Regions from separate parts of the Avibacterium sp. 21-594 genome, predicted to be linked through region 2. Evidence: riboswitches for the same ligand, from Rfam matches in the RefSeq annotation. Region 2 holds a riboswitch; each other region holds the start of a gene.
The links. Region 2 has a riboswitch for thiamine pyrophosphate ahead of thiB (thiamine ABC transporter substrate binding subunit). Riboswitches for the same ligand answer to the same signal wherever they lie in the genome.

Region 1 (8,049 bases), 2.1 Mb from region 2:
TTTTTGTACCGTAGCGGCGACATCTTCTGCTTGCATAATGGTGGAAATCACCGCGACACCGTCAGCACCTGCTTGTAATAGAGCGGGAACCTGTTCTGTTTTTATTCCACCAATGGCAACCAAAGGCTTATTGATGCCTTGTTGGCGCAAGGTGGAAATAAAGTGAATGCCCACAACAGGGGACGGATCTTCTTTAGAAAATGTGGTAAAAATTGGCCCACAGCCATAGTAATTCACGCCGAGAAAGGCGTTATGGCGTTGAGCTTGTTGCAAGGTATTGACGGATAAGCCAATTAACATTTTGCCTTCAATTTGTTGGGCTAATTGTTCTACAGGCGTATCTTTTTGCCCAACGTGAATGCCGTCTGCGTGCAATTTTTCTGCGAGTTGAACATCATTATTCATAATAAAAGGCACATTATATTGTTTACATAAATCTTGGCATTGGCGGGCAAGTTGCTCAATTTGTTGCGGATCTTGCAAGGAAAATTGCCCTTTTTCACGAAATTGATAACAAGTAATGCCGGCCTTTAACGCCTGTTCTAAACGCTCTAACAGAGTTTGTTGTGGCTGGCTTGCATCATATTGTGGCAGATGACGGCAATCTTGCGTACCTGCCACTAAATAACAGCGTAAAATTGATTTATCCATTTTTTTGCTCCTGTGAATAAGCCCAGTGATTGGTTGGGCCGTGTCCGTGTCCGATATTTAAAGGATGAGTGATCGCACTTGTAATAAAGGCTTTGGCAGTTTTGCAGGCTTGCGCTAATGATTGTCCTTTGGCAAGTTCAGCGGTTAAGCAAGCGGAAAAGGTGCAGCCTGTGCCGTGGGTATGTGGCGTGTTAAAACGTGGGCTTTCCAAGACAAAAGATGTTGTCGGCGTGAAAATAAAATCTTGGCATACCGCACTTTTGCTATTTTGCTGATGGCCACCTTTTATAATCACGGTTTTTGCGCCCATTTGTTGTAAACGTTCAGCAATTTGCGTAATACTGCGCTGATCTTCAGCTTTCAATCCTGTTAAGGCTTCTGCTTCAGGCAGATTTGGCGTTAGTACATCGGCTAAAGGCAATAGTTGCTCACGCATCGCTTGAATTGCCGATTGCTCCAATAAACTCGCGCCCCCTTTGGCGATCATCACAGGATCGATAACCACATTCGTAAATGGGTGCTGACGCAAAAAAGCGGCCACGGTTTGGATAATTTCAGCCGTGCCGAGCATACCAATTTTTACCGCATTGGGCGTGAAATCTGCCACAATTGCCTTGAGTTGCGCTTCAATGGTGCTAAGGGGAATCAAATGAATATCCGTTACGCCTAAGGTGTTTTGTGCGGTAACGGCGGTAATTACGCTCATTCCAAATACATTACGCATTTGAAAGGTTTTCAGATCCGCTTGAATACCCGCACCGCCGCCGCTGTCTGAGCCAGCAATGGTCAGGGCTTGTGCAATATGAGTCATTGTTGATCCTTATTTTTCTATGAGAACCTGTGCGAATTGTGCCACTTGTTGATCACTTAGCTCGCCAAGCTGATCTAAAAGTGCGGTGTAAAATTGCCCATATTTTGTGCTTCCTAAGTCTTTCGCTGCCAGTTGCCCTGCCACCGCATAGGCCGTACTGGCTTGCACTACCGCATTAAAAGGTTGGTTTGGATCGACCGCTGAAAATGCCCCTAACACCGCGCCAAGCAAACAGCCTGACCCCGTGATTTTAGGAAACATTGGCGTGCCGTTATCAATGGCTGCAACTTGCACGCCATCACTGATGTAATCTATCGCACCGCTCACTGCCACAACACATTGATGACGTTGCGCAGCCAGTTTTGCAATTTGTTTTACATCGCCTTCGCCTTGCCCTGCGTCCACGCCTTTCGCCGCCCAATTCACTCCTGCTAGCTGGGCGATTTCCCCGGCATTGCCACGAATGGCGGTGAATTTTACCTTGCTCAGTAATTCGGCCACCACGTCCTTGCGGTATTGCGTTGCCCCCACGCCCACAGGATCAAGCACCACAGGAATACCGGCTTTATTCGCTGCTTTGCCAGCCGCCAACATTGCTTTTACTTTGAAAGGATCGAGCGTACCAATGTTAATTACCAAGGCTGAACTAAATTGGGAAAGATCCGCCATTTCTTCTTCGGCATCCGCCATAATTGGTGATGCACCCAAGGCTAACAACCCATTCGCTACATAGTTTGCCACCACAATGTTGGTGATGTTGTGGATTAAAGGATTGGTTTGGCGAATTTTCGTGATTAAATTAAAGTCCATTTTTTTCTCCTATGAATAAAAATCAAGCGTAAAAAAAGCCCAGTCCCATTGCCTTTATAATAAAAAATCATCTATAAAATCAATGTGATAGGGAATGATGTTGTGGAATGACGATTTGAAAATAGAAAAGGGAAGAATAAAGTGCGGTCAAAAATAGACAGATTTTTTACAAAAAGCGTTTTCATAATAAGTTTCCTACGTCAGTGCTAACTGGATCAGGTTCAACGGGTATTATCTCAGCTACACAAGGCAGCACCCCGACTATTAATGGCTTATAACATCGCAATTTCTCTGTAAGAGTCTAATAGTCTTTTGATAACTCTTGATTGTATCTCCTTGAAGATACTTATATAAAATTTTTTAGTAACTTTTCAAATGTGATTTAGTTATAGCTCTAATTAACTTTCTACTTATTTAAAAATAATTTACTCCATGTAGGATAAAATTTCTTATATCCTTTGATCTTCGTAATAAATCTAATAAACGCCTCTCTTCATTATTTATTGCTATAATCCCTCTTTCTCCAAAAAGTATATAATTAATATCAACTCCCTCTAATCCTAGCTTTATTAAATAGTCGACTCTAGGCATAATTCGATCATGCTCATATTTGAACTGAGCTTGTGATCTAACGCCTCCTAATTTTGCAAATGCTCTTTGAGTTAACCCCATTCTCTGTCTTTCTTCTTTTAAACGATGACCAATACACATAATACATCTCTATTCTATATAAAAACTTTGACAACTTTGATTAGCTGAGAATATATCTATCTAAAATATACTAAGCAATTAATTTACTTTACAAAGAAATAAACAGAAACACAATCTCACCACTCAGAATTTCCGCATTTTGCACAAAGTATTTTTTCGTTTTGCGAGCAAGATCGCAAAAATTGTTTAATAAGATTGCGAAAGTGCGGTGCTTTTTTCATCATATTTTTATTTTTAATTGTAGGCGTAGTAGGTGTAGGGTGGGCTTTAGCCCACCATTTTTATCAAGGTTGTCAATGCCAAAGTTATCCAATCCCAAATGGTGGGCTAAAGCCCACCCTACGTTTCTACGTTTCTTATGAGAGAGTCAGAAATAATGCCAAATTATCGGAGAGATTTTACAAAAGGCGCGTGTTATTTTTTTACATTAACATTGCAAGATCGTACAAAATGTTACCTTACTCAGCATATAGAAAAATTACGGCAAGCCTATCAAGAAACAGTGAGAAGGTATCCCTTTGAAACCATCGCAATTTGTGTGTTACCTGATCATCTGCATTTCATAATGCAATTACCACAGGATGATGATAATTATTCTAAGCGTATTGCTTTTTTTAAAACGATATTTACGAAATTATTACCAACGGCGTATCGCAATGAGAACCAAAGTCGCATAAAAAAGCGAGAAGCCGGAATATGGCAAAGACGATTTTGGGAGCATCGTATCCGTGATGAACGAGATTTGAACAATCATTTAGACTATATCTATTTCAATCCTGTTAAACACGGTTATGTTAATGCCCCCAAAGATTGGCCGTTTTCCTCATTTCGAAGAGATGTTGAAAGAGGATTTTTTCCATTGAATTGGGGTAGTTAATAAAAGGTGTAATCGGAGTGGCATAGAGGGTAGGGTGGGCTTTAGCCCACCGTTTTTTATGAATTGGGGACAAGGTTATTCAATCCAAAATGGTGGGCTGAAGCCCACCCTACGATTTACAACGATTTTTGTTTATAAAGGTAATTTTTAATCTTATATAGGAATGAAATTTTCGCTTAAATTAGATGTGATTTTATGGCTGGTGATTGGCGCAGGCTTGAGCTTGCTTTATGTGCCGAAAGCCTTGTTGCTTGGTGTTGAGTTAATACTTTGCACTGTGGGAATTGGGAGCTTAGCTGTTTTGATAGCTTATCTTTTCGCCTATTACAAAATCGCAAAAGGGCTGGTTTATGGCGTGATTTTTGTATTGAGTCTAGGGTATTTTCATCATCAAGCGCTGCAAATTTTGAGCCAAGCGGAGCAGAGCGCGAGTTTAAACAAGATCAGCATTCCAATTAAGATCGAGAAAATCTTACATCAGCAAGATTATCAAACTGTGATCGCCACTGGGAAATTGACAGAAAATTTACCTAGCCAGCGAATATATTTGCAATGGCAAAAAAACACAGTAGATAAGGAGAAAGAGCAAATTAAAACAGGGCAAGTTTGGCAGGTAGAATTATTGCTCAAACCCTTATCAAGCCGTTTAAATCAAGGGGGCTTTGATCGGCAAAAATGGTATTTTTCACAAGGCATCACGGCGTATGGCAGAGTAAAAAGTGCGGTGCAAATTTCGCAAGATTTTGCGTGGCGAGAGCGATTATTGCAGGCCAGTTTTCAGCAGACTCAAGGCTTACCAATGCAAGGCTTATTGTTGGCATTAGGCTTTGGCGAACGGGCGTGGCTTAATACTGAGCATTGGCAAATTTATCAGAAAACCAACACAGCACATTTAATTGCTATTTCTGGATTGCATATTGGTTTGGCAATGTTGCTTGGCTTTGCTATTACAAGAGCGACACAGTTTTTCTTGCCCACGCATCGAATCGGGGCAATTTTGCCATTATTGTGCGGCGCTTTTATTGCTTTAATTTATGCCCAGTTGGCTGGGTTTTCTATTCCTACATTAAGGGCGTTACTTGCCTTGGGGTTGGTATGTTTGATCCGAGTGCTACGCTGTTATTATACGCCTTGGCAATATTTTCAATGTGTGGTGGCATTGCTTATTTTATGGGATCCGCTGATGTTACTTTCCGTTAGTTTTTGGCTTTCTGCAGGGGCGGTGGCAAGCCTGATTTTGTGGTATCAACTTGTGCCGTTAGATTTAATCCAATGGCAAATTTATCCCATTAAAAATCAGTGGGCGAAAAAAATCCTACGCTGGATTTTTTCCTTGTTTCATCTACAACTCGGTTTGTTATGTTTATTTACCCCGATTCAGCTTTATTTTTTTCACGGAATGTCTTTATCTGGAATGATGACGAACCTGTTAGCCGTGCCAGTGTTCAGTTTATGTCTTGTGCCAATGGTGCTGTTTGCGGTGTTGAGCCAAGGGGCGTTTAATTCGTGGCAAGGGGCGAATTATTTAGCAGAAAAAATCACGGCGTTGCTCAGTCAATGGCAAGGGAATTGGATCGATTTGTCAGAAAATCAATCGCAATGGGTCGTCATTTTGTTGCTCATTTTGGGGCTGGGGTATGTGTTTTATTTGCAAAAATCTTCGCAAAAATTGCCGCAAAGAGTGGCGAAAAATCCGATCTTAGCGGGGAAAAAGACAATCTCACTCAATGCAGAAAAATTGCCTAGTCCGTTATTTTTAAAAAGAATGAAGCCTATTTTTGCTGGGTTGCTTGGAATAATGCTGATGAATTTGGCGTGGCAAGAGATAAATGCACCTAAATGGCGATTGGAAACCCTAGATGTCGGGCAGGGTTTGGCAACATTATTGGTGAAAAATCAGCGTGGCATTTTATATGATACGGGCGCAGCCTGGCCTGGGGGAAGTATGGCGGAGCTAGAGATTTTGCCTTATCTGCAACGACAGGGGATCGTGCTAGATAAGCTGATTTTAAGCCACGATGATAACGATCATTCAGGGGGCGCTAGTGCGATTTTACAGGCGTTCCCACAGGCAGAATTGATCACGCCATCAGAAAAAAATCACACAAAAAACCACCGCATTTTTTGTACTCAGGGGCGACGGTGGCAGTGGCAAGGATTGCACATTACCGCGCTTTCCCCACAAAAGATTCGCAAGCGTGCAGAAAATCCAGATTCTTGCGTGTTGTTGATTGATGATGGGCAGTATAAAGTGCTTTTAACTGGTGATGCTGATAGCCAAACAGAACGGCAATTTGCTGATTTAGCAGGAAAAATAGAGATATTGCAAGTGGGGCATCACGGCAGCAAAACCTCTAGCAGTGAATATTTGCTTAAAACAACGCAGCCTAAGATCGCATTGATTTCGAGTAGCCGTGGTAATCCTTGGCATTTCCCCCATTCCGTGGTGTTGGAACGCCTAAAGGCGCAACAAAGTGCGGTGTATAATACGGCAGATTTTGGGCAGATCAGCCTGTTATTTTTCCCCGAACAGATAAAAATTTATACCGCAAGATCGGAGTTTTCCCCTTGGTATCGGGGATTAAGTATAGGGGATTAATTGGCTTGTCGGCAAAATAAGGGTAAAATGGCAAAGTTTTTTAACTGAAATGAATCAATTATGCAAGATAAAGACTTAACAACGCTGCAAACTTTCAAACGCTTATGGCCGATTATTGCGCCTTTTAAAGCTGGCTTAATTGCCGCAGCAATTACCTTAGTATTCAATGCACTAGCAGATGCAACATTAATACAAATGCTAAAACCGTTGCTTGATGATGGCTTTGGCAAAGCAGACGTGGGTTTTTTACGTTTAATGGCGGTTGTGGTGGTATTGGTCATCATTATGCGCGGCGTAACAAGCTTTGTATCCACTTATTGTTTAGCTTGGGTGTCAGGTAAAGTGGTAATGGCTATGCGACGCCTTATATTTAGGCATTTAATGTATATGCCGGTGCCGTTTTTTGATCAAAATTCAACAGGAAAATTGCTTTCGCGCATTACTTACGATAGCGAACAGGTCGCCAATTCTTCATCAGGATCCTTGGTGACCATTGTGCGCGAGGGGGCTTATATTATCTCTTTACTTGGTGTGATGATTTATACCAGTTGGCAGCTTTCTTTGGTGCTTTTCGTGATTGGGCCGATTATTGCGGTGCTGATTCGTATGGTATCGAAAAAATTCCGTGAGTTAGGTAAAAATATGCAAAACTCAATGGGGGAGCTGACCTCTTCCGCAGAACAAATGCTGAAAGGGCATCGCGTGGTACTTTCTTTTGGTGGACAAAAAATTGAAGAAGAACGCTTTAATAAAGTGAGTAATGATATGCGCCGTAAGGGAATGAAAGTGATGGTAGCAGATGCCATTTCTGATCCTGTGGTGCAAATTATTGCGTCTTTCGCCTTGTCGGCGGTGTTGTATTTGGCAACAGTGCCAGAAATTATGAGCCAAAACTTAACGGCAGGCTCTTTCACGGTGGTGTTTTCTTCAATGTTGGCAATGATGCGACCATTGAAGTCTTTAACGAATGTGAATGCGCAATTCCAGCGTGGTATGGCAGCATGCCAAACCCTGTTTGCTATTTTGGATATGGCAACTGAGAAAGACAACGGCACTTATGAAGTGGAAAAAGCGAAAGGAAATATTGCTTTCAAAGACGTTACCTTTAGCTATTCAGGCAAAGATCATCCTGCGTTAAATCATATTTCCTTTGAAATTCCGCAAGGCAAAACCGTGGCGTTGGTTGGGCGTTCAGGCTCAGGAAAATCGACTATTGCCAATTTGGTTACGCGTTTTTATGAGATTGAACAAGGGGAAATCACCCTTGATGGCGTGAATATTCAAGATTATACGCTGAATAATCTGCGTGAAAACTGCGCGGTGGTATCACAGCAAGTGCATTTGTTTAATGATACCATTGCCAATAATATTGCCTATGCTGCGGCGGATAAATATAGCCGTGAAGATATTATTAAAGCGGCTAAAGCGGCGCACGCAATGGAATTTATTGAAAAATTAGAAGATGGCTTGGACACCGTGATTGGCGAAAATGGCGCAAGTTTATCAGGCGGACAACGTCAGCGCTTGGCGATTGCGCGTGCCTTGTTGCGTAATTCCCCTGTATTGATTTTAGATGAAGCGACCTCTGCG
Region 2 (8,049 bases):
TAAGCTGGCTCGGATCTTTGCTGTTAAACAAACTGCTGAGCGCAAGCAGCAGTACGCAAAAACCACATTGTAATAACGCGAGCATTGCAGCTTTCGGCAAATCAAATTCAAACAAAATGGCTTGATAAATCGCCACTTCTAAAGTGGTGTAAGCCGGCCCACCACCAAGGGTTAGCACAATAGCAAAGCTGGTAAAGCACAGCATAAAAATTAAAGCAAACGCTGGCAAAAACTGTTGGCGTAAGTAAGGTAATTCGATCAAACGGATAAACTGCCAACCGCGGATATTCAGTTGTGAACTGAGCTGCCGTTGCTGATTGGGAATGCTTGAAAGCGCCTGCAAAAATAAGCGACTTGCCAAAGGAATATTAAAAAATAAATGGGCGATTAAAATGCCACTCAAGCCATAAATATTGGGTTTCCAATTAATCTCAAGAGCGGAAAATAAGCTTGCCAGCCAGCCTGAATGTCCGTAAATCCCAAGTAAGCCTAGCACTGCCACCAAGGCAGGCAACACGAAGGTGAGAGAAAATAATTTTAAAATCAGTGGCTTGCCACGGAAATCTTGGTAAAAAAACGCGCGCGCAAAAAACAGACCAACCAGTACAGATAAAAACGCCGATAAAAAAGCTTGCCCAAAACTAAAGGTGATAACGTGGCGTACATAGCTATCTTGCCAAAGTGTCGTCCATTGATGATCATTGCCAACATTTAACACCGCACTTAAGGCAAACAGATAAAATGCGCCTAACAGCAAAATCACTCCAATTCCCCCAGCCATTGAAGACAGGGGGAATTTTTGCAAGTTACGGCGAATTATTGTGTTAAGCTGGCTTGCCAAGTGTTCGTCCATTGTTTTAATTGTTCTGCATTGACGCCACTACCCAAGGTGGTTTTGCTTTGCTGCGCTTGTTTTAAGGCATCAAAGTGCGGTTCAATTTTTTCATCAATTACGGCAAACATCACATTTTTTTGTGAAATTTGGCTCTGTGCTTGTGGTGAGATCAAAAATTGCATAAAGGTATCTGCACAAGCATTTGGGTGATTTGCCATTCGTGCCGCGGTTTCAATTTGTAACACTTGCCCTTCAGCAAAATCTGTGGCGGCGTAATTGGCATCTTTATCATTTAATAAGTGATAAAGCGGTGAGGTGTTATAGCTAAACACTAAATCCGCTTCGCCTTTTAAAAATGCGCCATAGGTTTCCGACCAGCCTTTGCCCACAGTAACGGTATGGCTAGCGAGTTTTTTCCACGCTGCGCTCACATCATCACCATAAACTTCATTCATTAAGATCACTAACCCACGCCCCACGCCACTGGTACGCGGATCTTGGTAAATAACGCGAAGTTGTTGGTTATCCACTAATTCTTTTAGGCTTTTTGGTGGATTTGGTAATTTTTCTTTATGATAAACAAAGGCATAAGCACCAAAATCATAAGGTAAGAACACCTTGTCTTGCCACTTCACTGGCAAGGAAAGTTGTTCCGTTGGCACATTATTTTCGGCAAATAATTGTGTTTTTCTCGCTTCATCAAGCATTGTTTGATCTAAGCCTAGCACAATATCTGCTTTGCTCTTTTTCCCTTCAAGGCGAATGCGGTTAAACATCACGCCAGTGCTATCAAAAGGCACATAATTTACCTGACATTGCGGGTGAGCTTGCTCAAACAAGGCTTTCACTTTCGGGCCTGCGCCCCAATCTGCGCTAAAGCTATCATAAGTGTAAACTTGCACATTTTCCGTGCTTTGCGCCGCCACAAGGTGGGTGCTAAAAAGTGCGGTAAGAAAAGTAAGAGAAAAAGATTTTTTGAATTGCATAGTGTTTCCTTCCATAAAAAACGACCAGCAATATTGACGCAAACAGCAAAGAAATTAGTTTCCTACGTCAGTATTAACTGTATCAGGTTCACGGGTATGATCTCAGCTATCAAGCACCCCGACTAATCTGAGCCTTTAGCTCGGCTTTCAGTGTAGTAATTTTCTGTTGCCAATGCAATCTATGTGTTTAAAAATTCTCAAAATTTCTTTATAGTTAGCAACAAGTTAATCATTCATAAGGATAGGCTATGGCATTTTCTGTTCCCCACCTTGAGGATACCTTGCAAGCACTGGCAGCGAGTTTAATTCAACACTTCCCCGAACACTATAATGAAGAAATTTACACACAAATTGCTGTGCAGAAAAATGATCCCACAAGCCCGATTGGCAAGTTAGCGCAAGGCATTGCAATGTCTGATTTTGTGGCAGAAACCTTAAAAAAACAACCGCACTTTTTGCACCAATGTTGGCAGCAGATCCCCACTTTAGAAAATACAGACTATTATCGCCAAGCCTTGCAGGATTTGCTTGAAAGCGTTAATGACGATGCCCAACTATATCGCCAACTGCGTCTGTTTCGCCACCGTGAAATGGCAAAACTGAGCCTGTGTCAAAGCCTAAATCTCACCACCGTAGAAGCGGTTTTTGTGCGCCTTTCTCAACTGGCAGAAACCATTATTATCGCCACTCGCGATTGGCTTTATCAGCGCGCTTGTGCGGAAATGGGAACGCCAATGGACGCGCACGGTAACCCACAACAACTTTATATTTTAGGAATGGGAAAATTAGGCGGATTTGAACTCAATTTTTCGTCTGATATTGATCTCATTTTCACCTACCCTGCCAATGGGGAAACCCAAGGGGCAAGGCGTTCCATTGAAAATAGCGTGTTTTTCACTCGCCTTGGACAGCGCCTTATCAACGCCCTTGATCAATATACCCCTGATGGTTTTGTGTATCGCACGGATATGCGCCTACGTCCTTTTGGGGAAGCCGGTGCCTTAGCGCTAAGCTTTACCGCAATAGAGCAATATTACCAAGAACAAGGGCGCGATTGGGAACGCTATGCGATGATCAAAGGGCGAATTTTGGGGGCAGATCCGCAAGATCCGAATGTGAAAAACTTGCAAAATTTACTCCGCCCTTTTGTTTATCGCCGTTATATTGATTTCAGTGTGATTCAAGCGTTACGCGAAATGAAAGGCAAAATTGAGCGAGAAGTGCGCCGCCGAGGTTTAGTGGATAACATCAAACTTGGCGCTGGGGGGATTCGTGAAATTGAATTTATCGTGCAAGTTTTCCAGCTAATTCGTGGCGGTCGTGAAATCAAATTGCAGCAGCATTCTCTGCTTAATCTCTTGCCAGAATTAGAAAAATTAGGCCTGCTTAGCCCAAATGAAAAACAAGATTTGCAACAAGCCTATGTGTTTTTACGCCGTGTGGAAAACGTGTTGCAAGCCATTGATGATAAGCAAACGCAACTTTTGCCAGAAAAAGAACTGGATCGCCAGCGCCTGATTTTTGCGACACAACATTACCTTCAATGGAACGATGAAAAACAACCAATCATCGTGGAAAATCACCTCACCAACTGGGCCGATTTTTATGCGTTATTGCAATCTCACCAACACAAAGTGCGGTCGGTTTTTTCTCAATTAATTGGCGAAGAAAACGATAAGCCCACGCCAGAAAATAGCCAGTGGGACGATTTTTTAGAAACGGATCTCAATGATGAAGACATTCAGCAGATGTTGCAACAAAATGGCATAAAACTGGAAGAAAATGCACCGCTCTTACAACGCCTTGCTCAGTTCCGCACCGAGCTAGCGCGCCGTCCTATCGGTACAAGGGGACGTGGCGTATTGGCGCAATTAATGCCAATGTTGCTAGCACAAATTTTCCAGCATCAAGCCTATGACACCTTGCTGCCACGAATGTTGGATATTGTGGACAAAATTCTCACGCGCACCACCTATTTAGAATTGCTGGTGGAAAATCCACAAGTGCTAAATCAGCTCATTGAACTGTGTTCGCAATCGCAACTGATTGCGCAACAAGTGGCGCGCCACCCGATTTTGCTTGATGAGTTGTTAAATCGTGAGGCGTTGCTCAACCCTATCCATTTCAACCAATATCCTGCGGAATTACAGCAATATTTGCTCCGTTTACCGCAAGATGATGAAGAACAATTCATTGACGCCCTGCGCCAATTTAAACAAAGCACCTTGTTGCGCGTGGCAGCGGCGGATATTCTGGGCGCGTTACCTGTAATGAAAGTCAGCGATCACCTCACCTACTTAGCGGAAGCTATTATTGATGCGGTGGTCAATCTCGCTTGGCAACAAGTCAGCGCGCGCTTTGGCGTGCCAGAGTTTCTTGCCCCTGACGAAAAAGGCTTTTTGGTGATTGGCTATGGCAAATTGGGTGGCATTGAGTTGGGCTATAAATCTGATCTGGATTTGGTGTTCTTATTTGACGGCAGCCAAACAGGGCAAACCCAAGGCGGTAGAAAAGTGATTGATAGCAATCAGTTTTATCTTAAACTGGCACAAAAAATCATCAGTATTTTTAGTATGAATACCAGCGCTGGCGTGCTTTATGAGGTGGATATTCGCCTACGCCCTTCAGGTGATGCGGGCTTGCTCGGCTGTTCATTGAGTGCTTTTGAAAATTATCAGCTGAATGAAGCTTGGACGTGGGAAAAACAAGCCTTGGTGCGCAGCCGTGCGGTTTATGGCGAGCCTGCCCTACGCCAACGCTTTGAGCAAATTCGCCACAAGGTGCTGGCTGCGCCACGGGATCTTGTGCAACTCAAGGAAGATGTGAAAGCAATGCGCGAGAAAATGTATCGACACCTTGCCAATAGCAATCCTGATGAATTTAACATTAAAACCGATAAAGGCGGCATTACAGATATTGAATTTATCGCGCAATATTTAGTGCTGGCTTACGCCCCACAATACCCGAGCTTAACCACTTGGTCGGATAACGTGCGGATTTTTGAGTCAATGACGGAAATTCCTAATACAGAAAATGAAAGTACAGAAAACCAAAGTGAAGCAAATAAAAGTGCGGTGCTAAATTTTGAAATTTCTGAGCAATTAAAAAATACCTACACCAGCCTACGCAATCGCATTCATCAGTTAAATTTACTGGGCTTGCCTGCAGTGGTAAATCATCAGGAATTTCGCACCGAACGGCAATTTATCGAAAAAATTTGGTGGGAGCTATTTGACGCATAAATTTTTAGCAAAAATGTGATTTTTACTTTTAATTACAGGGCGATCGCTATATCATTAGCATCTATTTTTATCGATTAATTATTCAACCAACTTGTTAGGGAGAAAACCAAAGCTAGTGGAAAATTCAGTTCAAACCAAGCCGATTATTGAGCTTCGTTCTTTAACCAAATCTTATGGCGACAAAACGATTATTAATGGTTTAAATCTTACCATTAACAATGGCGAATTTTTGACAATTTTAGGGCCATCAGGCTGTGGTAAAACCACAGTGTTACGCTTGATTGCAGGATTAGAAGATCCTAACGGCGGTAAGATTATTTTGGACGGTCAGGATATTACTGATGTGCCAGCAGAACGCCGTTTTGTGAATACGGTATTCCAAAGTTATGCCCTGTTCCCGCATATGACGATTTTTGAAAACGTGGCTTTCGGTTTGCGTATGCAGAAAGTGCCAAATGCGGAGATTAGACCCCGTGTAATGGAAGCCTTGCGTATGGTTCGTTTGGAAGAAATGGCAGAGCGTAAGCCGACCCAGCTTTCAGGCGGGCAACAACAGCGTATCGCTATTGCAAGAGCGGTGGTAAATAAGCCTAAAGTGTTGTTATTAGACGAATCCCTTTCCGCATTGGATTATAAATTGCGTAAAGAAATGCAAAATGAGCTGAAAGCCTTGCAACGTCAGTTAGGCATTACCTTTATTTTCGTTACCCACGATCAAGAAGAAGCCTTAACAATGTCTGATCGTATTATCGTGATGAATAAAGGCAATATTGAACAAGATGGTACGCCACGCGAAATTTACGAAGAACCTAAGAATTTATTTGTGGCACGCTTTATCGGTGAAATCAATGTGTTTGATGCCAAAGTGATCGAACGTGTGAGTGAAAAAACCGTTAAAGCCAACGTGGAAGGCCGTATTTGTGAGATCTATACTGATTTACCAGTTCAACCTGATCAGCATTTGAAAGTGCTTTTACGCCCTGAAGATATTGTGATTGAAGAATTAGACGAAAATGAGCAATCCAAAGCGATTATTGGACACGTTTCTGATCGTAACTATAAAGGTATGACCTTGGAATCTAGCATTATTCTTGATCATAACAATATGAAAGTGTTAGTTAGCGAATTCTTCAATGAAGATGATCCGCACATTGATCACTCCGTAGGACAAAAAGTTGCCCTAACTTGGCACGAAGGCTGGGAGGTTGTGTTAGACGATGAAGACAGCTAATTCTGGATTTCAAAAAATCACCATTACCACCATTTTTGCGTGGTTAATTTTCTTTGTGCTTGCGCCAAACTTATTGGTGCTTGCGGTGAGTTTTTTAACCCGTGATAGCAGTGATTTTTATGCCTTGCCATTTACCATTGAGAACTACACGCGTTTATTTGAACCGCTTTATGCGCAAGTGGTGTGGAATTCTCTTTATATGTCGGGCATTGCGACTATTATTTGTTTAATCATTGGCTACCCTTTTGCCTTTATGATTAGCAAAATTAAGGAAAAATATCGCCCTATTTTACTCTTTTTAGTAGTATTGCCATTCTGGACGAACTCATTAATTCGTATTTACGGAATGAAAATTTTCCTTGGTGTAAAAGGGATTTTAAACAGCACCTTACTTACCCTTGGCATTATTAATGAGCCAATTCGTATTCTTAATACGGAAGCGGCGGTGATTATTGGTTTAGTCTATCTATTATTGCCATTTATGATTTTGCCATTGTATGCAGCCATCGAAAAATTGGATTACCGCTTGTTAGAAGCAGCGAAAGATTTGGGTGCAAACAGTTTCCAACGCTTTGTGAAAGTGATTATTCCACTCACAATGCCGGGCATTATTGCAGGCTGTTTATTAGTGTTATTGCCGGCAATGGGAATGTTCTATGTAGCTGACTTGCTCGGCGGTGCGAAAGTCTTGCTTGTGGGTAATGTGATTAAGAGTGAATTCTTAATTTCGCGTAACTGGCCATTTGGTTCTGCAATTAGTATCGGCTTGACCATTTTAATGGCATTACTCATCTTTGTTTATTACAAAGCAAGCAAATTAATGAATAAGAAAATGGAGTTGGAATAATGAGTCGTTTACTGCGTAATGTTTTTATGTTGGTGGTGTACGCTTATTTGTATATCCCAATTATCATTTTGGTGACCAATTCGTTTAATGCGGATCGTTACGGATTAAGCTGGAAAGGCTTTAGCTGGAATTGGTATGAGCGTTTATTTAACAACGATACCTTAATCCAAGCCGCATTCCACTCTGTAACTATCGCCTTTTTTGCGGCCACTTTTTCCACGATTTTGGGGGGCTTAACGGCGATCGCTTTATATCGCTATCGTTTCCGCGGTAAACAGGCGGTGAGCGGAATGTTGTTTATCGTAATGATGTCGCCGGATATTGTAATGGCGGTGTCTTTGCTTGCATTATTTATGATCGTAGGTATCTCACTCGGATTTTGGTCATTGCTTTTAGCGCATATCACTTTCTGTCTGCCTTATGTGGTGGTGAGCGTATTCTCTCGCTTGAAAGGATTTGACGCCAAAATGCTTGAAGCGGCGAAAGATTTAGGTGCAAGTGAAGTAACCATTTTGCGTAAAATTATTTTGCCACTGGCACTTCCTGCTATTGTTTCAGGCTGGTTATTGAGCTTCACCATTTCCCTTGATGATGTGGTGGTATCTTCTTTTGTGAGCGGCGTAAGCTACGAAATCTTACCACTGAAAATTTTCTCATTGGTGAAAACAGGGGTAACGCCAGAAGTGAACGCCCTTGCCACCATTATGATTATTTTCTCCCTTGCTTTAGTGGTATTAAGCCAAGTTGTGGCGAAAAAAGATAAATAGCCCAAATGGGAAAATAATACTTCACAAATAAGCATAGACAAAATAGAATACGCCTTGACGCTGTCAAGGCGTTTTTTTATTCATATTTTGCCAAAACAAAATATGCCCCTAACCCTCTTAACAGGAGAATGATAGAAATGA
Region 3 (8,049 bases), 2.2 Mb from region 2:
TAATAAAATCATTTGCAATTAAACGGCGTAAAATAACAAAAAACCGCTCAAAGTGATAGCAGTTTTTGCGTTCTTTTATTTTTTAGATCAAGAAAAGTGCGGTGGAAATTTTGTGCATTTTGCCTTGAAACTCAGCAAATTGCCGATTTTTCTATCAGTTAAATCATTTTTTTAGGATTAAGGCTTGCATTAAAAATAAAACAGCGTATAGTACGCCCCCACAGACGCGGGGTGGAGCAGCTTGGTAGCTCGTCGGGCTCATAACCCGAAGGTCGTTGGTTCAAATCCAGCCCCCGCAACCAGATTTCTAACCGCCGATTTTATCGGCGGTTTTTTATTGTCTGCTTAATTTGTCGCATTGAGCTTAATTTCTTCAATCCAACGCTTAATCAAGCGCTTGCCCTCTTCATCTGAACCAAAGCGTTCAAAATCAAAGTCAATGAGTTTTAAGGTTTTTGGATCAGTGGAGTTTGGTGAGGCTTTGGCGTGAATATTGGTTGGAATTTGATACATTTTTTCTTCGCGCCACGCAATTTCTTGCGCTTCAGGCGTTAATGCCCAATCCATAAATAATTTTGCATTTTGTAAATTTCTTGCCCCTTTTAAAATGCTGATGCCGCCAAGGGAATAGCTGTCGCCTTCGCAAGGTAAAATGGCTTCCACAGGCGCACCGTTTTCTTTCTCGGTTTGATAACCATTAATAAAACCAATGGTTACCGCCGCATCACCACGAGAGAGATTGGATTTCTCTGTACCACTTTTAGCATATTGAGAAATATTTTTATCTAAGGCTTTCAAGTAGCGGAAGGCTTCTTCTTCACCGAATAACTGTACTAGCGTTGCGATAAAGGTGTAGCCCGTGCCAGTATTGCGCGGATCAGGCATTTGGATTTGATCTTTAAATTTTGGATCGGTTAAATCTTTCCAGCATTTTGGATAGTCTTTAATGCCTAATTGTTTGAATTTCTCGGTGTTTACGCCAATGCCTAACACAATAATGTAGCCAATGGAGGTAACATCGCCGTGTTTGTCGAGCAGGGCTTTAAATTGTGGCATAGTTTCCGCTTGCAATGGTGAACGATAAGGCTCGAGTAAGCCTAATTGCGCGGCTTGAAAGTGCGGTTCAATTGTGCCGCCGTACCAAATATCCGCTTGAGGCAAGGCTTGCTCAGCTTTGATTTTGGCAAGGGTTGCCCCCGTGCTGTTACGCACAAATTTGGTGTCCACGTTATATTTCTTGGCAAAAACTTGTGCCATTTTTTCGCAGACAGAATGTTGCACACTGCAATAAATATTAAGCCGTCCTTGTGCTTGGGCGTTATGTATAGATAAGCTAGACAGCACAAAAAGGATAAAACCTAATTTTTGCCAAAATGATGAAAGAAAAGTATTAAATTGCATTGTCATTTCCTTATTAACAAAAAGTAAAAAGTGATATTGACGAGCAAGGAAGAAATTAGAAAGGTAAAGCAGAAAATTCCGCAAAATAAAGGCGTTTGCAAGAATATGATCTAATTAGTTTCCTACGTCAGCATTAACTGAATCAGGTTCACGGGTATTATCTCAGCTTGTTTGGATATTCCATCAAGCACCCCGACTAATTCTCGTTTAGTATAGAAAGGGCAGGCTAGGGCTGTCAATGAGAAAAAGGTCAAATGGCATTAATTAATGATGAAAAGATTTAATAAAAATAATGAAAAAAATTACCGCACTTTGCTTTTCATTTAGGAAAGAAAGTAACTGCATTTTTATTTTTAATAAACCGAGAAAAAAGAAAGTGCGGTGAAATTTTTTGAATTTTTCACCGCACTTTGTGATAGGCGTTATTAAGCTGGTGCTTGGAAGATTACTTGATCGGCTTTTTGTGTATATTGATTAAGTTGATCAAAATTCATATAGCGATAAGTGTCGTCTTTGTCTTGCTGTAAATCCGCCACATAGGCTTGGTATTCTTCTGGCGTTGGCAGTTTGCCGAGCAGTGCTGCTACGGCGGCGAGTTCTGCGGAAGCCAAATACACGTTTGCACCTTGTCCTAAGCGGTTCGGGAAGTTACGAGTGGAAGTGGACACCACGGTGGCGTTGTTTGCCACGCGCGCTTGGTTACCCATACAAAGTGAACAGCCTGGGATTTCAATACGCGCGCCACTTTTACCGTAAATGCTGTAATAGCCTTCTTCTGTTAATAGGCTGGCGTCCATTTTAGTTGGAGGCGCAAGCCATAGACGCGTTGGAATCACGTCTTTGAATTTGGCTAATAATTTTCCAGCGGCACGGAAATGCCCAATGTTGGTCATACAAGAGCCGATAAACACTTCGTCAATTTTATCCCCTTGCACTTCAGAAAGTAGGCGAGCATCATCAGGATCATTTGGCGCGCATAAAATCGGTTCTTTGATTTCGTTGAGATCGATTTCGATCACCGCGGCATATTCTGCATCAGGATCAGCGCTGAGCAATTCTGGGTTTTCTAACCATTTTTCCATTGCTTTGATACGGCGTTCAAGGGTGCGTGCATCGCCATAGCCTTCTGCAATCATCCATTTGAGCAACACGATATTGGAATTGAGATATTCAATGATCGGTTCTTTATCTAATTTGATAGTACAAGCCGCCGCGGAGCGTTCAGCAGAGGCATCAGAAAGCTCAAAGGCTTGTTCCACTTTAAGGTGTTCTAGACCTTCAATTTCTAAAATACGGCCTGAGAAAATATTTTTCTTGCCTTGTTTTTCTACGGTGAGTAAGCCTTGTTGGATCGCATAATAAGGAATAGCGTGTACTAAATCACGCAAGGTGATCCCCGGTTGCATTTCCCCTTTGAAACGCACTAGCACGCTTTCAGGCATATCCAACGGCATTACGCCTGTGGCAGCGGCGAACGCCACCAAACCTGACCCCGCAGGGAAAGAGATACCAATCGGGAAACGTGTGTGCGAATCGCCGCCAGTGCCTACGGTATCAGGCAATAACATACGGTTGAGCCAAGAGTGGATCACGCCGTCCCCTGGGCGCAGGGAAACACCGCCACGGTTCATAATAAAATCTGGCAGGGTGTGGTGAGTAACAACGTCCACCGGTTTTGGATAGGCGGCCGTATGACAGAAAGATTGCATCACCAAATCTGATGAAAAACCTAAACAAGCGAGATCTTTTAGCTCATCACGGGTCATTGGGCCGGTGGTATCTTGCGAGCCGACCGAAGTCATTCTTGGTTCGCAATATTGCCCCGGGCGAATGCCCTCTACACCACAAGCGCGGCCGACCATTTTTTGTGCAAGGGTAAAGCCTTTGTGGTTATCCGCCACCGCTTGTGGTTTCGCGAACACATCATTATCAGGTAAGCCAAGGGATTGACGCGCTTTATGGGTTAGCCCACGTCCGATAATTAATGGAATACGTCCGCCTGCGCGTACTTCATCTAATAACACATTGGTTTTTAAGCTAAATTCAGCCAAAACTTCATCGCTATCGTGTTTACAGATTTTGCCTTGGTATGGGTAAATATCAATCACATCGCCCATATTGAGCTTGCTGACATCTACTTCAATTGGCAATGCCCCCGCGTCTTCTAAGGTGTTGAAGAAAATAGGGGCAATTTTTCCGCCTAATACCACGCCACCTGCACGTTTATTCGGAATGTAAGGAATATCTTCCCCCATAAACCACAGCACTGAGTTAGTGGCAGATTTGCGTGATGAACCTGTGCCGACCACATCGCCTACATAAGCAAGCGGATAGCCTTTTTCTTTTAACGCATTAATTTGTTGAATTGGCCCAATATTGCCTACATCATCAGGTTGAATACCTTCTCGTTCATTTTTCAGCATTGCTAAGGCGTGCAAAGGAATATCAGGGCGCGACCACGCATCTTGCGCGGGGGAAAGATCGTCTGTGTTGGTTTCGCCCGACACTTTAAATACGGTAACGGTGATCTTTTCATCTAATTTTGGACGTGATAAATACCAGTCTGCATTCGCCCAAGATTCAAGAATTTGTTGCGCGTAAAGATTGCCTTGTTTGGCACGTTGTTCTACATCGTAAAAATTATCGAACATTAAAAGGGTGGAAGAAAGGGCGCTGACGGCATAAGGGGCAAGGGCTTCATTATCAAGGGCTTGCAGTAACGGTTCAATATTATAACCGCCTTGCATTGTGCCCAAAATTTGCACCGCACTTTCTGGGCTAATCAATGGCGAATGGGCCGTGCCATTGACAATTGCAGCAAGGAAGGACGCTTTGACATAAGCTGCTTCGTCTACTCCTGCTGGCACACGGGTTTTAAAAAGCTCAAGGAGATAATCGGCTTGCTCAGCAGGGGGATTTTTTAATAATTCGATAAGCTGTGCGGTTTGCTCGGCATCTAATGGTTTTGGTACAACACCTTGTGCCGCACGTTCATCAATATGTTTTTGGTAATTTTGTAGAAAGTTTGACATTGTGTTTCCTCTTATTGCTTTTATCGTTAGGGGTAGCACTTTTCTTGTTTTCACTTTCTTGCGTTAAACAAGAAAAGTGCGGTGTTTTTTGAGAGAATTTTTGCGATTTTTTGCTTAGAAAACTTTCTTAAATGGCTTAATAATCACCTCGCCATAAACGCCAGCTTCCACATAAGGATCTTGGCTTGCCCATTGTTGTGCTGCTTCAAGGCTGTCAAATTGGGCGATTACTGTTGAGCCAGTAAATCCAGATTCACCGGGGTTTTCGTCATCAATGGCAGGATTTGGGCCTGCGGTTAAAAGGCGGTTTTCTGCTTGTAATTGTTTTAAACGTGCAAGATGTTGTTCACGCACCGCAAGGCGTTGAGCAAGGGTATTGGGTTTGTCTTGAGCAAAAATAACGTAATACATAGTTTCTCCTTTCTTAGGCTTCATCAATTAACGCAAGGGCTTTTTCTAGCTCAGGGTTATTTTCTCTTGGAACCGCACGCGGTCGTCCGTTGCTATCTACCGCAACAAAGCTGAATACGGCTTCGGTTACGCAATAGCGTTCACCAATGGGTTCACTGGATACTTTTTTCGCCCACACTTCAATTTTAATTTGCAATGAAGTGCGTCCCACTTTCACGCAGCGGCCGTAGCAACATACCACATCGCCCACAGAAATCGGGCGGATAAAGGTCATACTATCCACCGCCACGGTAACCACTCGGCCGTGCGCAATTTCTTTGGCTAAAATTGCACCGCCCATATCCATTTGCGACATAATCCAACCACCGAAAATATCGCCGTTGGCATTGGTATCAGAAGGCATAGCAAGGGTGCGTAATAACAATGTGCCTTGTGATTGGCGGCCCGTTTTGGTTTCAATAAATGCAGACATAATGTTTTCCTATTGTTCTTTATTCTCTGTTTTTGGAAGATAACGATAAATATAAACGCCTGTTGCGACTGTTGCAACAAGGCTAAGCCCAATAATGCCGAAGGTTTTGAAATCTACCCAAAGATCATCGGAAAAATATTGGCTGATGATGATATTTAGGATCATACAAAACAGAAAAAATCCTGCCCAGCCCAGATTTAATTTATTCCAAACGGCATCAGGCAGTTGAATTTCTTTGCCTAATAATTGCTGAATGAGCGGTTTCTTAAAAATCACTTGGCTGATGATTAATGCCAAGGCAAACAAGGCATAAACTACCGTTACTTTCCATTTTAAAAATTCTAATTCGTTGAAATAAGCGGATAAAGCGCCAAAAAAAACCACCGCACTTCCCATAATGAGCTGTTGTTTTTCAATTTTGCCGTATTTCAGTTTCAGCACCACAAGCTGAATGATTGTCGCAATAATCAAGGCGATGGCCGCTTCACGAATACCAACCAGTTTATAAACAGCAAAAAAAACTAAGAGCGGTATAAATTCTAAAATTTGTTTCATTATTGTTGATCCTTGCGCATAAATAAGGTGTAAAAGCGATAAGTGAAAAGTAACGAAAACACGCCAACTGCAGCGCTTAAAAATAACATTACCACATCAAAAACTAGGTTATCACTCAATGATGAAATGCGTCTTACCACAAACGGCAGCACCACATAAATTAATAAACAATAAATAAACAACGGTGCAGCGCGTTTCACGCCACTTAGCCAGCTATTTTTCAACGCTTGCATAATGCCCACGGGCTGAATCAGATATTCTGTAGAAGCGAGGCTTAAGCGTACAAAAATGAAAAAGCCGAGCAACATCGCCACCAAAGAGAGAATTGAAGGGGATTGTCCTTGTAAAATGGCAAACAGACTTTCTACCACGCCAATCATCAAGGGAATAAATCCAATCACACTCACTGCCACCACACCCGCAAAACGTTGCAACGTTAGTACCGCACTTTGGTTTAAGGGATTTTGATTTAACGGATTTTGTTGTTGAGTGCTAATGCGGTGAAAGGTGAGAATCCCCCAAGAAGAAATAAATAGGCTAACTAACTGTTGTGCCACGCCAATTACCAAAAATTCTGCGCTGATATTGCTTGGCAAAGGCAAATTTTGTCCATTTGTTTGGCTGATTTCAGGCATCGGCACGACCGAGCTTAAAAGAAAATAGAAGATTAACGAGCTAATAAAAAAGAAAAAGATAAATTGCTGGGTAATCTTTTTTTGATTACGCATAAAATTCCAACAATCTTGAAAAATTTGAGTAAAATTAATGTTCATTAGTTTGCTTCCAGTTAAAAATCATTGCGACATTATACAATAACTCTGTTTTTGTTGCTTTTGGCTTTGTAAAAATCCTATATCGCAATCCTTCAAATCTTCAATCCTTTGAGATGTTATGGCATTTCGCGCAAACATAGCTTCAATATATGCTATTCAATATGCCCTATTGTTAAACAAAATGAAAAGTGCGGTAAATAAATTTTTCAATTTTTTTAACAATTTTTTAAAAACTTTGAACTTCATCACAAAAATAATAACTATTAAGTGGTATATTTCCGCCGTGCTAAATGCACATAGTTTGTAAGGATATTAACCATAGGGGGATTTTTATGAAAAAAACACTGATTGCATTAGGTTTAGCAAGTCTTTTTGTGGCTACTTCTGCCAATGCGCATCAAGCTGGTGATGTGCTATTAAGAGCGGGGGGCGTGTTTGTGAGTGCAAATTCAGATTCTCACACTAAAACACCAATAGATGTTAATTTGAAAGTAGGCGACAACGCGCAATTAGGGCTAACCGCAACTTATATGTTTACGGATAATCTTGCGGTGGAATTACTTGGTGCAACACCGTTTTCTCATAAAATCAAAGCAGCGGTTCCTGCATTAAATTTGGATTTAGGCAATGCGGTTAAGTTAAAACAGCTTCCACCAAGTTTGTATGTGCAATATTATTTCTTAGATAAAAACGCAAATTCGCGTCCTTATATTGGTGCAGGTTTAAATTACACCAGATTTTTCAGTGCAAAATCCACTCACGCAGCAGTAACTGATTTACAAGTGAAGAAAAATTCTTTTGCACCAGTGGTTAATTTAGGGATTGATATTAAGCTTACGGACAATCTTTATTTCAATACTGCAATGTGGTACACAAAAATCAAAACTACGGCGAAATTCAAAGCCTTAGGCGCAGATCACGAAGTAGATGTTAAACTTAACCCATTTGTATTCTTTATGGGGTTAGGATATAAGTTCTAATTCAGTTGTCTTATTTTTTAGCCTGCATTGAATGCAGGCTTTTTTATCTTTTATTCTTTAATTGAAAGATTGAAATTTTCACCTATCCCCTTTATAGTAAATGTTAAATTATTGTTACGCAGTATAAAGAGGGATCAAATGTCAGCGACTCAATTAATTACGCAATTAGCGCAAATTGTTACACCTAAATACCTTATTACCGATCCGCTAAAAGCGGAAGAATACACCACAGGCTACCGCTTCGGGCAAGGAAAAGTGCTAGCCGTGGTGCGCCCCGGATCATTATTAGAATATTGGCAAGTGTTAGAAGCTTGTGTTGCAGCCGATGTGATCGTGATCTCACAAGCAGCAAATACAGGGCTTACGGGCGGTTCAACCCCAGCGGGAAATGATTATGAACGTGATATTGTGCTTATCAATACAAT
Region 4 (8,049 bases), 290 kb from region 2:
TGCGAATGGGGCATTTTTCTCACCAAATTTATTGATAAGCGTATCTGCCAACACTTTTGCACCGCCAGTGATCTCAAGTAAACGCCCAATCATTGCGCCCAAGCCCACAAGCAATGCGACAGAAGCTAACGTACCGCCAAAACCTTTTGTTAAAGTTGGCAGAATATCTTTAAAAGGCACGCCTGTCGCAAGTGCGGTGAGTAAACTCACAATAATTAATGCCACAAAAGCGTGAACTCTGAATTTCATAATTAATAAGAGCAACAGCAACACTGAAGCAATCATAATGAAAATTAACATATAACGTCCTCAATTATAGATGAAAGCGTTTTCTTAACCGAAAGGAAAAGAACGAATAGCTAATTTACCCGTAACATCAAAAATTATCTGGAAAGGTAAAGTAGATGCGTCTATTATTAGGGAAATCCCCCCTTAAGTTCAAACAATAACGACAAAAATTGCGATCTTTGTTAAAAATTTGTGAAACGGATCACAAAATAGAATGTTACCAGTAACGCCAACTGGCGATTTTTTGCTATGGTTAGCACAGAACCAATTCATTATTGCGTTAGCATAATAAAAATGAGGAAAACAAAATGGAAAAAGCAAAAGGCAAAAGTTTTATCCTAATGGGCGTCTCCAGCACGGGCAAAACCTCCGTAGGTACTGAAGTTTGCCACCGTTTAGGTTTAAAGCTCATAGACGGTGATGATCTACACCCAAGAGCCAACATCATCAAAATGGGTAATGGCCAACCGCTTAATGACGAAGACCGAGCGCCTTGGCTTGAACGCATTCGTGATGCGGCATTTAGTCTTGAACAAAAAAGTGAAGTGGGAATTATCGTGTGTTCTGCGCTCAAGAAAAAATACCGTGATCAAATCCGTGATGGTAATGAAAGCGTGAAATTTCTTTTCCTAGAAGGCAGTTTTGATCTTGTGCTAGAGCGAATGAAAAACCGCAAAGGGCATTATATGAAAACAGAAATGCTCAAAAGCCAATTCGATACCTTAGAATCGCCACAAGCGGACGAACCAGATGTGATCCACATTGATATTGACGGCACTTTTGAACAAGTGGTGGATCGCTGTGTACAAGCCTTAACGCCTTTATTGCAAAACTAGGCATCATTTAGTGATATAAAAAGAGTTAAAGAGCGGTGAGATTTTCACCGTTTTTTATTTGCCAAATGTGAAGAAAATAAATTTCTTATTTTTAAAACAGTATTCTTAAATTATAGAACATCATTAATTTAATTATTTTTATTTTTTCAGAATACTTTGATTTTATTTATTAGTTTCGCTACACTGTTTTGCATTAGTCGGGGTGCTTATTTAAGCTGAGATGATACCCGTGAACCTGATACAGCTAACACTGACGTAGGAAACTAATTATGAACGATCTTCTTTTTTTATTAAATTCTTACCGCACTTCTATTATTGCTTTTTTCAATCACGTTGATTTGTGAGTGAACGATGAAAGCGATCGACATTTCCGATCTTCAACTTAACTTTGCTGAGCAACCTTTATTTTCGCATTTTCATTTTACGGTATCGCAAGGGGAATGGGTGGCGTTGCTTGGTGCATCAGGAGTGGGAAAATCCACTTTATTGCGTGCTATTGCAGGGTTAGAACATCAGGCGATTACACAGGGTAACATTAAATGTTCAGGGAAAATTGCTTGGCTTGCACAACAAGATAGTTTGTATCCTTGGCTTTCGATTTTAGATAATGTTCAGCTTTATCAACATCTTACTCATAGCAAAACGAAAAAAACGGAAGAAAAAGCGCGGGCATTATTAAGTGCGGTGAAAATGGAACAACATTTGCACAAACCTTGCTATCAACTTTCCGGTGGACAACGTCAGCGCGTTGCACTGGCTCGCACATTAATGCAGGAGGCGGAGATTATTTTAATGGATGAGCCATTTTCTGCTTTAGATGCGGTAACCCGTTTGCAATTACAGCAACTTTCACATCGTTTATTAAAGGATAAAACCGTACTGCTAATCACCCACGATCCGCAAGAAGCCTTATTGTTAGCAGATAAAATTTATATTTTACGCCAGCAACCTGTTCAGCTTTCTGAACCTATTTGCCCGCAAGGTAATGCACCACGAGATTTTTCGCAAGAAAAATTATGGCAATTGCAGCAATATTTGTTTGCGCAATTAATGGAGGAACAATAATGTTGGCGTGGCAAAGTTTATTCCGAGCATTGATGATGACGTTATTTTTTGCCTTATGTTGGCAAGGGGCAATTTTCGTCTTTTCGATCCCTCATTATTTATTGCCTGAACCCGTTTCCGTACTTAATGAAATCTCTTCGCAATGGGGATTATTGTTTATGCACGGCAAAATTACCTTATGGGAAATTTTGTTAGGATTGGTGCTAGGTTTTTTATTTGGTTTGCTTTCTGCCTTATTGCTTGCTTCTTCACAAACACTTTCTGCTTTTTTATTACCCATTTTAATTGCTTCGCAGGCGATTCCTGTTTTTGCGATTGCCCCTTTATTGGTTCTTTGGTTTGGTTACGGTATTGCATCAAAAATCGCAATGACGATTTTGATTATTTATTTTCCTGTTACTGCTGCCTGTTATGACGGCTTGCGTAACACCCCAAAGCAATGGTTGGAGCTGGCTCGAACAATGGGAATTTCATCAGGGCAATTATTATTTAAGGTTCGCTTACCTGCCGCTTTGCCTGCGTTAGCCTCGGGCTTGCGTATTGCGGTTTCCGTAGCCCCTATTGGAGCGATCGTGGGGGAATGGGTAGGATCATCACAAGGGCTTGGTTATTTAATGTTGCAAGCCAATGCTCGAATTCAAATTAGCTTAATGTTCGCGGCGTTGTTTATTTTGGTGGTTATCGCGCTCTTGCTGTATTTCGTGATAGATAAATTGCTTCACCGCATTATTCCTTGGGTCTGTCATTTACGTTAGGAGAAAAAATGAAAAAACAATGGTATTTATGCAGTTTAATTTTCGCTTTAGGTATGAGCATTAGCGCGCAAGCCAAAGAAAAATTAACCTTATTACTGGATTGGTTTGTCAACCCCGATCATGCCGCCATTATTGTGGCACAGCAAAAAGGCTTTTTTGCGGAAAATGGGTTGCAGGTTGAGATTATCGAGCCTGCTGATCCTTCAATGCCGCCTAAATTAGTGGCAGCAGGGCAGGCAGATTTAGCGGTGGATTATCAGCCACAGCTGCAAATGCAAGTGGCGGAAGGTTTGCCGCTAGTGCGTGTTGGCACCTTAATTTCAACGCCGTTAAATAGTCTTGTGGTGCTAAAAGATAGCGGTATTGAACAAATTGCCGATTTAAAAGGGAAAAAGATCGGCTATTCAGTGAGCGGTTTTGAAGATGCGTTACTTGGTGCAATGTTGAAATCCGTCCACCTTTCTTTAAATGATGTGGAATTAGTGAACGTCAATTGGTCGCTTTCTCCCGCATTATTTAGCGGACAAGTCGATGCGGTGATCGGGGCATTTCGTAATTTTGAGCTAAATCAGATGGCGATAGAAAAGAAACCGGGCAAGGCGTTTTATCCAGAAGAACAGGGCGTGCCAATGTATGATGAATTGATTGTCGTGGCCAATAAAAATCAGCTTCCTGCGAAAAAAATTCGTGCATTTTTGACCGCACTTGAACAAGCCAGCGTTTATATTTTAAACCACCCACAACAAAGTTGGCTGGCGTTTGTGAGTTATAAACCGCAAGATTTAGACAACGAACTCAATCGCTTGGCTTGGCGCGATACCTTGCCACGTTTAAGTTTACGCCCAAGCGCCCTAGATAACGCACGTTATGAGAAAATGGCACAATTTATGCAACAACAAGGCCTGATTAAGCAGGTTCCTAAATTGTCTGATTATGCCATTCAGGTGGAATAAGAAATAGGCTAGGTAAAAAGTGCGGTGAAAAATACCGCACTTTTTTATGCACAAATCTCAGGAATTTGAGCTAGCTGTTCTAGTTGATAATCCGCTAATGCCCAACGTGGATCCTTGCGTTCAACGGGAGCTGGGATAACAGCGCAGCGCATTGATGCGGCTTTGACTGCAGTCATTCCTAGCACCGAATCTTCAATGCCTAAACAGTCTTGGGGTTCAACCCCTAATTGTTGTGCCGCGTGTAAATAAACCTGCGGGTGCGGTTTGTTGTAATCTAATTCTGTGGCGGAAGAAAGATATTGGAAATAAGACGCAATGCCGCAGCGTTCAGTGATTTGTTCCAATAAATAACGTGGCGAAGCGGAAGCAACCGCCAGTTTGCAGCCAAGTGCGGTGAGTTTTTCAAGGGTTTCTGGCACATTTGGCATTAACGGCTTATTTTCTAAAATCATTGAAATGGCGCAGTCATTCATTCGTTTGACCATTTCTTCAATAGGAACAGACGTTTTTTGATAGCGTTGATAAACGGTTTTGACAATGCCAAGCGCAGGCATTCCCGTGAGTTCTTGCATTTCTTGCAAGCTAACAGGAATACCAATTTGCCCAAATACTTCCACGCCCGCTTGTTTCCAAAAAGGTTCGGAATCAATCAGAACTCCGTCCATATCGAAGATTACTGCTTGAAATTTCATAGATTCCCCTTGAGTATTTTTTCAATGATCGCTTTGGTGAGCGCCACATAATGAGCAGAAAAACGATGGCTAAAATTTAACAAATAATAAAGCTGATAAAGCGGTTTGCGTTGCGCATAGCCCTCATCAATCGGCAAAGTACGGTGATAATTTTGATAGAATGTTTCAGGGAACGGTTGGAATAATTCACTAAATGCCAGATCGCATTCGTGATCACCCCAGTAACACGCAGGATCGTAAGTAAAAGGTTGGCCATTTGCTACAGCACAGTTTTCAATCCAAAGATTGCCGTGCAACAAGGCTGGTTTTGGCTGATGTTTGGCCAGCCCTTTGGCGACAACGGCGACCAATTGATCAATATCAGTAAACGTTAACCCTTTCTCTTTACAGATCTGTAATTGCCAGCCAATGCGTTGTTCGCTGAAAAATTTTGCCCAATTATCCGACCAACCATTTGGCTGATAAACCGGCCCTAGCCAAGTGTCAAAATCGAGTCCGTAATGTTCGGCATTGCCCCATTGGTGCAAGTTGGCTAATTGCGTGCCAAATTGTGCCATTGATTGCTCGTTCGGTTCGCTGAAAGGAAGGGCTTCGAGCAGTAAAAAACTGTGGTTTTGTGAACAGCCTACGCCGTAAACTTGCGGTACTTGAATTGTCCCTGTTTTGGCTAGTAATTCCAGCTGATCGGCTTCGGCACGAAACATAGAGCGGTAGGATTTTTCATTAATTTTCACAAAAACGGGCTGGATTCCATCATCAATAATCCAAGCTTCGTGCATTTCGCCAGTATGCACTTTGCGTTTTTGCTTGATAAAATAATACGCACCAAGATGTTCGGCTAAAACTTGAGAAATTGATTTCCACATAAGTCCCCCCCATATTCAACTTGCGCCACGCCTCGATCATAAAGGAAATGGGCAAAATAATCTGTGATGAACTTCAAGTTTTTTATTTGCGGAGAGAAAAATTTGCGGTAAGGTAGCGTCTATTCGCTTAAATTGTTTAGTAAGGAGCAAAAAATGAAATTATACGTTTATGATCATTGTCCATTCTGCGTGCGTGCCAGAATGATTTTTGGCTTGAAAAATTTGCCCGTAGAAGAGCACGTGTTATTGAGTGATGACGAAGCCACGCCAGTCGCGCTCATCGGCAAAAAAATGGCACCAATTTTGATTAAAGAAGACGGCACGGCAATGCCAGAAAGTTTGGATATTGTCCATTATGTGGATCAAAATTATGGTGATCTGTTGTTGCCAGATGATGATGTGCGTAGCGATCTTCAAGCGTGGATGCAGGCAGTGAGCCGTTATTATAATCATCTTTTATTACCGCGTTTTGTGAAATTAGGTTTACCTGAATTTGCTACCCAAAGTGCGGTGGATTATTTCGTTAAAAAGAAAACTGAAAATATTGGTGATTTTGCAGAAAATCTGGCAAATTCCGCTCAATATATCGAAAAATTACAGCAAGATTTCACCGCACTTGAGTATTTGATTTTGTCAGAAAATGGCGCAAATGATCAGCTTTCTATGGAAGATATTTTGCTTTTCCCAATGTTGCGTAACCTCACTTGCGTGAAAGGGCTTGTATTCCCGCCGAAAGTAAAAGCCTATGTGGAAACAATGGCAAAATTATCTCAAGTGGAATTATATTTCGATAAAGCGGTTTAACCCACAAAAAGCCCAGTAAAATGGGGCAGAAAGTTGGTTTTCAGCGCAAAATAGCGTATGATCACGAGCTTGCATCGAAAGTCATTGCAAAAGCAATTCGATAACCTATAAAGCATGGTGCGAAAAATACATTGTAGGTATAACAAAGTGCGGTGCTTTTTTACTTTATTTTTATTTTAATCAACAAGTTACCTCTCGTATGGGTAACCACTGTATAAGGATTTAATATGCCAATTATTACTTTACCCGATGGCTCACAACGCCAATTTGATAAACCCGTTACAGTGCTTGACGTTGCACAAGATATTGGTGCAGGTTTAGCCAAAGCGACTATCGCAGGGCGTGTGAACGGTGAACGCCGTGATGCGTGTGATCTGATTGATCAAGATGCCAAGCTAGAAATTATTACCGCCAAAGATGAAGACGGGCTAGAAATTATTCGCCACTCTTGTGCGCATTTATTAGGACACGCGATTAAACAGCTTTTCCCTGATGTAAAAATGGCTATCGGGCCAACCATTGAAAACGGTTTTTATTATGATGTGGATTTAGACCGCTCTTTAACGCAAGAAGATCTTGACGCCATTGAAAAAAGAATGCTTGAACTAGCAAAAACCAATTATGATGTGGTGAAAAAACGCGTAACTTGGCAAGAAGCAAGAGATACTTTTGAACAACGTGGTGAGCCATATAAAATGGCGATTTTAGATGAAAATATCGAAAAAACAGCCACCCCAGCGCTGTATCACCACGAAGAATATATTGATATGTGTCGTGGCCCACACGTACCAAATATGCGTTTTTGTCATCATTTCAAGTTACAAAAAGTGGCAGGCGCATATTGGCGTGGCGATAGTAAAAACAAGATGTTACAGCGTATTTACGGCACAGCGTGGGCGGATAAAAAACAACTTGCCGCCTATTTGCAACGTTTAGAAGAAGCAGCAAAACGCGATCATCGTAAAATTGGTAAAGCGCTTGATCTTTATCATATGCAAGAAGAAGCACCGGGTATGGTGTTCTGGCACAATGACGGTTGGACGATTTTCCGTGAGCTTGAAACTTTCGTGCGTACTAAATTAAAAGAGTACGATTATCAAGAAGTGAAAGGGCCATTTATGATGGATCGTGTTTTATGGGAAAAAACAGGGCATTGGCAAAACTATGGTGATTTAATGTTCACCACCTCATCAGAAAACCGTGAATATGCCATTAAACCAATGAACTGCCCCGGACACGTGCAAATCTTCAATCAAGGCTTAAAATCTTACCGTGATCTGCCAATTCGTATGGCAGAATTTGGTTCTTGTCATCGTAACGAACCGTCAGGTTCATTGCACGGATTAATGCGTGTGCGTGGTTTTACCCAAGATGATGCACATATTTTCTGTACGGAAGATCAAATTGAAAGCGAAGTAACCAGTTGTATCCGTATGGTTTATGATATTTACAGTACGTTTGGTTTCAATAATATCCAAGTGAAACTTTCTACGCGTCCAGAGAAACGCATTGGTTCTGATGAAATGTGGGATCAAGCAGAGCAAGGTCTAGCAAATGCCTTAAAACACAATGGCTTAGAATACGAAATTCAAGAAGGTGAGGGCGCATTTTACGGGCCTAAAATTGAATTTGCTCTGCGTGATAGCCTTGATCGTGAATGGCAATGTGGCACAATCCAGCTTGATTTTGCTTTACCGGGTCGTTTAAATGCGTCTTATGTTGCGGAAGACAATGATCGCCGAACTCCAGTAATGATTCACCGTGCGATTTTAGGTTCATTAGAGCGTTTT

Region 1: it holds a riboswitch for thiamine pyrophosphate, as region 2 does, so the genes downstream of both, thiM (hydroxyethylthiazole kinase) here and thiB (thiamine ABC transporter substrate binding subunit) in region 2, are expected to answer to the same signal.
Region 3: it holds a riboswitch for thiamine pyrophosphate, as region 2 does, so the genes downstream of both, L5B76_RS10850 (ABC transporter substrate-binding protein) here and thiB (thiamine ABC transporter substrate binding subunit) in region 2, are expected to answer to the same signal.
Region 4: it holds a riboswitch for thiamine pyrophosphate, as region 2 does, so the genes downstream of both, L5B76_RS01850 (ABC transporter ATP-binding protein) here and thiB (thiamine ABC transporter substrate binding subunit) in region 2, are expected to answer to the same signal.

Annotation. Positions count from the first base shown of each region.
Region 1 is NZ_JAKKOC010000001.1:2,231,107-2,239,155, forward strand. It holds gene thiE (thiamine phosphate synthase) at 1-651, opposite strand, end outside; gene thiD (bifunctional hydroxymethylpyrimidine kinase/phosphomethylpyrimidine kinase) at 644-1,462, opposite strand; gene thiM (hydroxyethylthiazole kinase) at 1,472-2,272, opposite strand; TPP riboswitch at 2,448-2,542, opposite strand; gene L5B76_RS10765 (helix-turn-helix domain-containing protein) at 2,687-2,983, opposite strand; gene L5B76_RS10770 (REP-associated tyrosine transposase) at 3,342-3,860, shown strand; gene L5B76_RS10775 (DNA internalization-related competence protein ComEC/Rec2) at 4,024-6,459, shown strand; gene msbA (lipid A ABC transporter ATP-binding protein/permease MsbA) at 6,520-8,049, shown strand, end outside.
Region 2 is NZ_JAKKOC010000001.1:98,259-106,307, reverse strand. It holds gene thiP (thiamine/thiamine pyrophosphate ABC transporter permease ThiP) at 1-781, opposite strand, end outside; gene thiB (thiamine ABC transporter substrate binding subunit) at 817-1,821, opposite strand; TPP riboswitch at 1,864-1,952, opposite strand; gene glnE (bifunctional [glutamate--ammonia ligase]-adenylyl-L-tyrosine phosphorylase/[glutamate--ammonia-ligase] adenylyltransferase) at 2,070-5,063, shown strand; gene potA (spermidine/putrescine ABC transporter ATP-binding protein PotA) at 5,179-6,294, shown strand; gene potB (spermidine/putrescine ABC transporter permease PotB) at 6,281-7,141, shown strand; gene potC (spermidine/putrescine ABC transporter permease PotC) at 7,141-7,908, shown strand; gene L5B76_RS00455 (extracellular solute-binding protein) at 8,046-8,049, shown strand, end outside.
Region 3 is NZ_JAKKOC010000001.1:2,252,448-2,260,496, forward strand. It holds tRNA gene L5B76_RS10845 (tRNA-Met) at 226-302, shown strand; gene L5B76_RS10850 (ABC transporter substrate-binding protein) at 346-1,401, opposite strand; TPP riboswitch at 1,504-1,606, opposite strand; gene acnB (bifunctional aconitate hydratase 2/2-methylisocitrate dehydratase) at 1,827-4,433, opposite strand; gene L5B76_RS10860 (YciI family protein) at 4,548-4,844, opposite strand; gene yciA (acyl-CoA thioester hydrolase YciA) at 4,858-5,316, opposite strand; gene L5B76_RS10870 (septation protein A) at 5,326-5,871, opposite strand; gene L5B76_RS10875 (hypothetical protein) at 5,871-6,599, opposite strand; gene L5B76_RS10880 (OmpW/AlkL family protein) at 6,977-7,624, shown strand; gene dld (D-lactate dehydrogenase) at 7,763-8,049, shown strand, end outside.
Region 4 is NZ_JAKKOC010000001.1:393,079-401,127, reverse strand. It holds gene L5B76_RS01860 (GntP family permease) at 1-300, opposite strand, end outside; gene L5B76_RS01855 (gluconokinase) at 597-1,124, shown strand; TPP riboswitch at 1,313-1,403, shown strand; gene L5B76_RS01850 (ABC transporter ATP-binding protein) at 1,476-2,189, shown strand; gene L5B76_RS01845 (ABC transporter permease) at 2,189-2,944, shown strand; gene L5B76_RS01840 (ABC transporter substrate-binding protein) at 2,953-3,897, shown strand; gene hxpB (hexitol phosphatase HxpB) at 3,942-4,589, opposite strand; gene L5B76_RS01830 (fructosamine kinase family protein) at 4,586-5,455, opposite strand; gene grxB (glutaredoxin 2) at 5,609-6,259, shown strand; gene thrS (threonine--tRNA ligase) at 6,487-8,049, shown strand, end outside.